DNA from 2 places in the Pseudogracilibacillus sp. ICA-222130 genome. Region 2 is predicted to be linked to the other one. Evidence: a T-box and tRNA genes for the amino acid it is inferred to sense, from the RefSeq annotation. Region 2 holds a T-box; the other holds one or more tRNA genes.
The links. The T-box of region 2 lies ahead of serS (serine--tRNA ligase). A T-box ahead of a tRNA ligase gene usually reads a tRNA of that ligase, here a tRNA-Ser.

Region 1 (4,434 bases), on a different contig from region 2:
ATTGAAGAATGGAATCAGTAGATTTGCAAACAATTATATTTGAATTCATCGGAGGATTAGGGATCTTCCTTCTAGGAATTAAATTCATGGGGGATGGTCTCCAAAAATCTGCGGGAGATAGATTAAGAGATATTTTAGATCGGTTTACATCTAATCCATTTTTAGGAGTATTAGCAGGAATTATCGTAACGGTTTTAATTCAGAGTAGTTCTGGAACAACTGTTTTAACTGTTGCCCTCGTAAATGCTGGATTTATGACATTGCGACAAGCTATTGGTGTTATAATGGGTGCGAATATCGGTACGACAGTAACTGCATTTATTATTGGTTTAAATATTAGTGAATATTCACTACCTATTATGGCGATTGGTTGTTTCTTATTATTCTTCTTTAATAATCAAAAAGTAAATATTATTGGACAAACCATTTTTGGTTTTGGTTCACTATTTTTTGGTTTAAGTCTAATGAGTAATGGAATGAAACCGTTGCGAGATTTACAAGTTTTTCATGAATTAACATTAAGTATGAGTGACAATCCGATTTTAGGGCTTGCAATTGGTACAGTCTTCACATTAATCGTTCAAAGTTCAAGTGCAACGATCGGTATTTTACAAGGATTATTTTCAGAAGGTGCAGTAGATTTACAAGCGGCACTACCTGTATTATTTGGGGATAATATTGGAACGACTATAACGGCTATTTTAGCTTCATTAGGTGCTTCAGTGGCAGCAAGACGTGCGGCATTTACTCACGTTATTTTCAATCTTATTGGTGCGACAATTTTCTTATTATTATTAACACCATTTACAGCATATGTAGCTTATTTACAATCATCATTAAATTTAAATCCAGAAATGACGATTGCATTTGCACATGGAAGTTTTAATATTGCCAATACAATTATACAATTTCCATTCATTGGTGCATTAGCTTGGATAGTTACAAAAATTGTTCCAGGAGAAGATGTAACCATTGAATATAAACCGAAACATTTAGACCCGTTATTTATTAAACAGTCTTCAACAGTTGCTTTGTCTCAAGCAAAACAAGAGATAATTCGTATGGGAGAATATAGTGTCCAAGGTTTAGTTGAAACGGGTGCATATGTGGTTACCCATGATACGAAGCACTCTGAAATGGCTTTACAAATTGAAGGGGCTTTAAATAACTTAGATAGAGAAATTACCAATTACTTAGTAAGTATTTCAAGTACAACATTATCAGAGTCAGAAAGTGCTAAGCATACGGCTTTAATGGATTCTGTACGTGATATTGAACGAATCGGAGATCATTTTGAGAACATTATTGAGTTAACAGATTATAAAATTTCAAATAAAATAAATATTACAGATCAAGCACAAGAAGATTTAAATGAAATGTTTGATTTAACGATTTTAACCGTAAAACAAGCTATAGAAGCATTAGATAGCATGGACCGTGAAGAAGCATTGATCGTTATCCAAAAAGAAGATCAGATAGACAAATTAGAACGTAAATTCCGTAAGAAACATATTATTCGTATGAATGAAGGATTATGTACGGGATCAGCAGGAATTGTTTTTGTTGATATCATCAGTAATTTAGAACGTATTGGAGATCATGCAGTAAACATTGCGGAAGAAGTTTTAGGTGAAAATTAAATAATAGAGGAAGATGTTTTATATAAATTGTTGACATGATTTTAAAAACGTGATAAATTATATCTTGTCGCTTCGGAAAGAAGATAACAATTGTTTCTATATAAAAACATCTTCCTCTATGCTTTTAGTGGACAAAGTAAAAATAATATCCTATAATAACAAAGGATGTTGCAAATTATTACATATTATACGGTTACTCATAAATAGAGTTTAACATAAAAGAATGGAAATAAATTACTGTACAGATTCTACAGTAACAAACGGGTATAAGTAGATTAAAAAGATTCCACAGTAGCTCAGTGGTAGAGCAATCGGCTGTTAACCGATCGGTCGTAGGTTCGAACCCTACCTGTGGAGCCATATATGGCGGCGTAGCTCAGCTGGCGAGAGCGTTCGGTTCATACCCGAAAGGTCGTGGGTTCAATTCCCTCCGCCGCTATTTATTTTATTAGGACCCATAGCTCAGTTGGTTAGAGCTATCGGCTCATAACCGATCGGTCGCAGGTTCGAGTCCTGCTGGGTCCACCATTTATTTTATACATACATAAACATTGGAGGAATACCCAAGTCCGGCTGAAGGGATCGGTCTTGAAAACCGACAGGGGTGTCAAAGCCCGCGGGGGTTCGAATCCCTCTTCCTCCTCCAGTTGGCTCAGTAGCTCAGTCGGTAGAGCAAAGGACTGAAAATCCTTGTGTCGGCGGTTCGATTCCGTCCTGAGCCATAAAAACCAAGCAAATCATTGCTTGGTTTTTATTTTTCTCTAGAAATTATTAGGCGTAATATTTGCACGGGATGAAAACGTTTGATAATCTTAATATGTAAGCAATTCAATTTAAAAAGGAGAGGAATTAATTATGTCAACATTTACATTACCTGAATTACCATATGCATATGATGCATTGGAGCCATCAATCGACAAAGAAACGATGAACATTCACCATACGAAGCACCATAACACATACGTTACAAACTTAAACGCTGCACTAGAAGGTCATGCGGACTTACAAAATAAATCATTAGATGAATTAATTAGTGATTTAAACGCATTACCTGAAGAGATTCGTACAGCAGTTCGTAACAATGGTGGTGGACATGCAAACCATAGCTTATTCTGGACAATCCTATCACCAAATGGTGGTGGAGAGCCAACAGGAGAACTAGCTGACAAAATTAATGAGAAATTTGGAAGCTTTGACGCTTTTAAAGAAACTTTTGAAAAAGCTGCAGCTACAAGATTCGGATCTGGCTGGGCTTGGTTAGTACTAAACAATGGCGAATTAGAAGTAACGAGCACACCAAATCAAGACTCTCCAATTATGGAAGGACAAACTCCTATTTTAGGTTTAGACGTATGGGAGCACGCATACTACTTAAACTATCAAAATAGACGTCCTGAATATGCAAAAGCATTCTGGAATGTTGTAAACTGGGATGAAGTTGCTAAAAATTACGATGCAGCTAAATAATTAAATCATAAAAACACGAAACAAATTTGTTTCGTGTTTTTTTTATGCTGTTTCATATATCGTTTTTTGAAAAATAATGATATAATAAGAAGTTGTGAAATGATTATATTATATAGGGAGATATGAGCAATGAATCAACAAAAAGATAAAAAATCTCGAATTCCCTTGCGATTAAATATTACGTTTTTCGTTATATTTTTATTGTTTGCCGTTTTAGTCATTCAACTTGGAGTTGTACAAATATTAGACGGTTCAAGTTATCAAGAGGAAATTGATCGTACTGTACAAGATATATCTAAACGACCAGTACCACGTGGTAAAATTTTAGACAGAAATGGAAATATAGTTGTAGATAATGAGCCACTTTATTCGATAACATATACACCACCAAAACGAGTACAAGCAGAAGATAAATTAAAATTAGCAGAAAAACTAACTGAGTATATGACGATGGATAAGAAAGAAATCGATAAAATAAGAGAACGTGAAAGAAAAGAATATTTTTATTTAAAAAATACAGAGGATGTTTTTGCTAGATTATCTGATGAAGAAGTAGAAGAATTAGATGATAAAGAACAATATGATTTAATGTTAGAAAGAATTAAAGATGATGAAATCGATGATTTTACAGATGAGGAATTACAAGTTATTGCAATAAAACGTCAATTAGATAAAGCGTATGCATTAACTCCAGAAGTAATTAAAAATGAAAATATTTCTATGGATGAATATGCTAAAATTGCTGAAAATTTATCTGAATTACCTGGAATTAATACTTCAACAGACTGGGAGAGACAGTATAAATATAAAGATACTTTACGATCTATTATTGGTTCTATTACATCACAAGACGAAGGTATTCCTGCTGAAAAAGAAGATTATTATTTAACACGGGGATATAATCGAAATGATCGTGTTGGAAAGAGTGGTTTAGAAGAACAATATGAGGACCTGTTAAGAGGAAGAAAAGAAAAAGTAAAGTATACGACAACGAAAACAGGTCAAATCATTGGAACAGAAGTGATGGTTCCTGGTGAAAGAGGAAAAGATTTAGTACTCTCCATTGATATGGATTTTCAGAAGAAAGTAGATAAAATTGTTTTACAAGAATTAAAAGCAGCGAAAAGTCGCGGAAATACTTATTTAGAAGATGCATTAGCTGTTGTAATGAATCCAAAAACAGGAGAAATACTTGCATTAAGTGGACAGCATTATAATAAAGAAACGGGAAAATATGAAAACACACCACATAAAGTCCTTTATGATGCACATCGTCCAGGATCGACTGTAAAGGGTGCAACTGTATTAGCGGGATTAGATTCAGGAG
Region 2 (4,434 bases):
GTACGATAAATTTAAAGATGAGGCATATGATGAGGTAAAAGACGATGTATACGAGGAAATAAAAGATAAAGCGTATGAGGAAGTAAAAGACGATGTATACGAAGAATTAAAAGATAAAGCATATGATGAAGTAAAAGACGATGTATATGAGAAATTTAAAGATGAAGCATATGACGAAGTAAAAGACGATGTATATGAGAAATTTAAAGATGAAGCATATGATGAAGTGAAAGATGATATTTTCGAGGAACTGAAAAATAAAGCATATCACGAAGTAAAAGATGATATCTTCGAGGAATTGAAAGATAAAGCATATGAAGAAGTAAAAGATGACATTTTCGAAGAATTAAAAGATAAGGCATATGAGGAAATGAAAGATAATTTATATGACGAAATGAAGGAAGACTTAATCAATGACATCGTTCGTAATATAAATGAAGACGATAAGGAAGATAAGCGATAATAATAGGCCCAAATGGTTGAAGAGATTTCAATCATTTGGGCTATTTTCATCTATTGACATCTTTTTCTAATGATATGTCATCACGTACAGTTTTTAACAATTAGAAGAAAATTATCCAGTTAGGGGACTCGCTCCAACAATAGACACCTTTATAATTCGCGGAGTACCTACAGGGACATTTGGTGAGGAAATAACTTATCAGTTGGATTCTTGCAACTTTGAGTTGCATTCTTGCAACTTTGAGTCGTATTCTTGCAACTTTGAGTCGTATTCTTGCAACTTTGAGTCGTATTCTTGCAACTTCGAGTTGGATTCTTGCAACCTCGAGTCGGATTCTTGCAACTTCGAGTTGGATTCTTGCAACTTCGAGTTGGATTCTTGCAACTTCGGGTTGCATTCTTGCAACTTCGAGTTGGATTCTTGCAATTATCTTATCATGATAAGTGGCATTTTTTATACCACGCAAAAAGCTATCTGGAACCTCTGGCATAGCAAAGAATTTTCAAATGCATAATAAAATGACAAGTAGTGTCGTACAACTACTTGTCATTTATTTTCCTTTATTTAATTACCTCTACGCCACCCATATATGGACGTAATACATCCGGAACTACGACCGATCCATCAGCTTGTTGGTAATTTTCGATGATTGCTGTTACTGTACGGCCTATTGCTAAACCAGATCCATTTAATGTATGCACATATTCTAATTTTCCTTCCTTATTACGGAAACGAATACCTGCACGACGAGCTTGGAATGATTCAAAGTTTGAGCAAGAAGAAATTTCTCGATACGTATTTTGAGCTGGAATCCAAACTTCAATATCATATTTCTTTGCTGCGGTAAACCCTAAATCACCTGTACACATGCTCATCACACGATAAGGTAATCCTAATAATTGTAACACTTTTTCAGCTTGTCCAGTTAACTCTTCTAATGCTTCATAAGAATCCTCTGGTTTAACAAACTGTACTAATTCTACTTTATTGAACTGGTGCTGACGAATTAAACCACGTGTATCGCGCCCAGCAGAACCAGCTTCCGAACGGAAACATGCACTATATGCGACATATTTTGTTGGTAAATTTTCCTCTACTAAAATTTCATCCCGATGAAAATTTGTTACAGGTACTTCTGCAGTAGGAATGAGGAAATAATCTTCTTCTTCAATTAAAAATGCATCTTCTTCAAATTTAGGTAATTGACCTGTTCCTGTCATACTCGTACGGTTTACTAAATATGGCGGTAACATTTCTTCATATCCATGTTCATCGGCATGTAAATCCATCATAAAGCTAATTAATGCACGTTCTAATCGAGCCCCTAACCCTTTATAGAAAACGAAGCGGCTTCCAGCTACTTTTGCTGCACGTTCAAAATCCACAATGCCTAAATTGGTTCCAATATCCCAATGTGCTTGCGGTTCAAATGCAAATGAAGGAATTTCTCCCCAAGTGCGAACCATCACATTATCTTCTTCATCTTCACCAACTGGTACGGAGTGATGTGGAATATTCGGAATAGCCAACATAATAGCTTGTAGTTTTTCTTCTATTTCATTTAATTCTGTATCCAGTGCTTTAATATCTTTTCCAACTTGTTGCATTTCTTCAATGACTGCTGATGCATCTTGTTTTTCCCGTTTCATCGTAGAAATTTGTTTAGATACTTCATTTCTTTTTGCTTTTAATTGCTCTACTTCTGCAATGACTTCACGACGTCGACGATCTAGCTCACCAAAATGTGTTAATTCTGATAAGTCTTCACCTCGTTTTTCTAACTTTTGTACAATTTCATCAAAGTTTTGGCGTAAAAACCTTATATCTAACATACCATTTCCTCCTTTTATCCATAAAAAACTCCCATCCCTAATAAGAATAGGGACGAGAGTATTTTTTCCCGCGTTGCCACCCAAATTGAAGATATATCATCTATCTTCCAGCTTAAATGGATAACGGCCAAGTACCGAACTTATTCCTCATAAGTCTGTTTAAGGATGGATTCATAGCTATTTTTCATCGATTTACACCAACCATCGACTCTCTAAAGAAAACATCACTATTACTATTTCCTATCATTACATTTATATATTACCTATAGATTACCGTTTCAAACGGTAAAAATCAAGTACGAATTATTCACTACGATCTGCCATACGATCGAAACCAGTTAATGTACTCATTTCAATTCCTTTCATGGCAGTTCCTAAATCTTTTGATAACTCCGCGATTAATTTATAATCTGTATAGTTTTCTGTCGCCTGAACAATAGCACGAGCAAATTTTTCAGGGTTGTCCGATTTGAAAATTCCTGAACCAACAAAAACTCCGTCCGCGCCTAATTCCATCATTAATGCCGCATCTGCTGGAGTTGCTACCCCACCTGCAGCATAGTTGATCACTGGTAAACGACCTTTGTCACGAATATCCATTAAAACATCATATGGTGCTTGATTGTCACGTGCAAATACCATTACTTCATCTGCACTCATCGATACTAAACGTTGAATATCTGCATTTACTTGACGTAAATGACGAACCGCTTCGACAATGTTTCCAGTTCCAGGTTCTCCCTTTGTACGTAACATTTGCGCTCCTTCCCCGATTCGACGAGCAGCTTCACCGATGTTACGACATCCACATACAAATGGAACAGAGAAATCTGATTTTTTAATATGAAATACTTCATCTGCCGGTGTTAATACTTCACTTTCATCAATACAATCGATACCCATTGATTCTAATACTCGTGCTTCGATAATGTGCCCGATACGGCCTTTTGCCATTACTGGAATAGAAACAGCATTCATAACTTCCTCTGTAATAGTTGGATCTGCCATTCTAGCAACTCCACCTTCTTTACGAATATCAGAAGGTACTCTTTCTAATGCCATGACTGCTACAGCACCTGCCGCTTCAGCAATTTTCGCTTGTTCTTCATTTACGACGTCCATAATGACGCCGCCTCGTTTAAAATTAATCACTTCGTTATCCCCCTAGTTAGAATAAATCTGTTATTTTTGTAAAGAGACTTGCAAAAAATGAGCCAATACCACTCATTAATAAACTAAACCAATTTTTCTTTTCTACATCTTCTGTTGCAACGATATCTACTGTAAATGTTTTGTCTTCGTTAATATAACCAGGATCATTTTCACCTTCATATATTAATTTAGCTACTCCAACTTTATCGCCTTTTTTAATTGGTGCTTCTAATTGTCCATCTTTGTTCAATAATGATTCATCTATTTCATAGGAAACGTTATAATCTCCCTCAGTTCCTTTTTGAATTGGCGCAGAGATTTTTTCAGCAATTTCAATGCCTACTTTATCTTCTTTTCCTTTCGAAACATCTAATGTTTTTTCTGTTTCTAATTGGTACCCAGCTGGGAATAACTCTGCTTCACCGAATTCTTTGAAACCAAAATCTAATAATTTAGCTGTTTCTTTAAATCTTTCTTCGACACTTTTCGTTCTCATTACAACCGTAATTAAACGTTGTCCATCTTTTTCAGCGGTAGAAGTAAATGCATATCCAGCTAAATCTGTATGACCTGTTTTTAAACCATCTACACCTTCATAATAGAATTGTTTTAAGTTTTGTGAGTCATGTGGCAACATCCAGTTGTAATTTGTAATTTCTAATCCATCGAATGTTGTATTCGTTACACTTGTCGTTTCTAATACTTCCGGATAATCGGATACTAAATGGTAGGCTAATAATGCAGCAGACTTCGCTGATAAAAGGTTTGTGTCATCTGCCTTCGTTCCTTCTGGATGTTTTCCATCTAATAATTTATTATCTAATCCATTAGAGTTAACGAATTTAAAATCAGTTAAACCTAATTTTTCACCTGTTTCATTCATCAGTTCTACAAATTTACCTTCTGTTCCACTAATTAATTCAGCTAATGCAATCGATGTCGCATTATCCGAATAAATAGCCATTGCTTCGTATAATTCTTTTACTG

Region 1: it has a tRNA-Ser gene. The T-box ahead of serS (serine--tRNA ligase) is inferred to sense a tRNA for this amino acid. The anticodon was not compared.

The regions. Positions count from the first base shown of each region.
Region 1 is NZ_JBBKBG010000001.1:234,914-239,347, reverse strand. Features, by position in the region: gene WKT09_RS01215 (Na/Pi cotransporter family protein) at 9-1,640, shown strand; tRNA gene WKT09_RS01210 (tRNA-Asn) at 1,926-2,000, shown strand; tRNA gene WKT09_RS01205 (tRNA-Met) at 2,006-2,079, shown strand; tRNA gene WKT09_RS01200 (tRNA-Ile) at 2,092-2,168, shown strand; tRNA gene WKT09_RS01195 (tRNA-Ser) at 2,194-2,286, shown strand; tRNA gene WKT09_RS01190 (tRNA-Phe) at 2,290-2,362, shown strand; gene WKT09_RS01185 (superoxide dismutase) at 2,496-3,107, shown strand; gene WKT09_RS01180 (peptidoglycan D,D-transpeptidase FtsI family protein) at 3,237-4,434, shown strand, end outside.
Region 2 is NZ_JBBKBG010000005.1:73,388-77,821, reverse strand. Features, by position in the region: gene WKT09_RS04365 (BCCT family transporter) at 1-463, shown strand, start outside; gene WKT09_RS04360 (hypothetical protein) at 662-889, opposite strand; gene serS (serine--tRNA ligase) at 1,024-2,295, opposite strand; T-box leader at 2,341-2,551, opposite strand; gene pdxS (pyridoxal 5'-phosphate synthase lyase subunit PdxS) at 2,599-3,447, opposite strand; gene WKT09_RS04345 (D-alanyl-D-alanine carboxypeptidase family protein) at 3,464-4,434, opposite strand, start outside.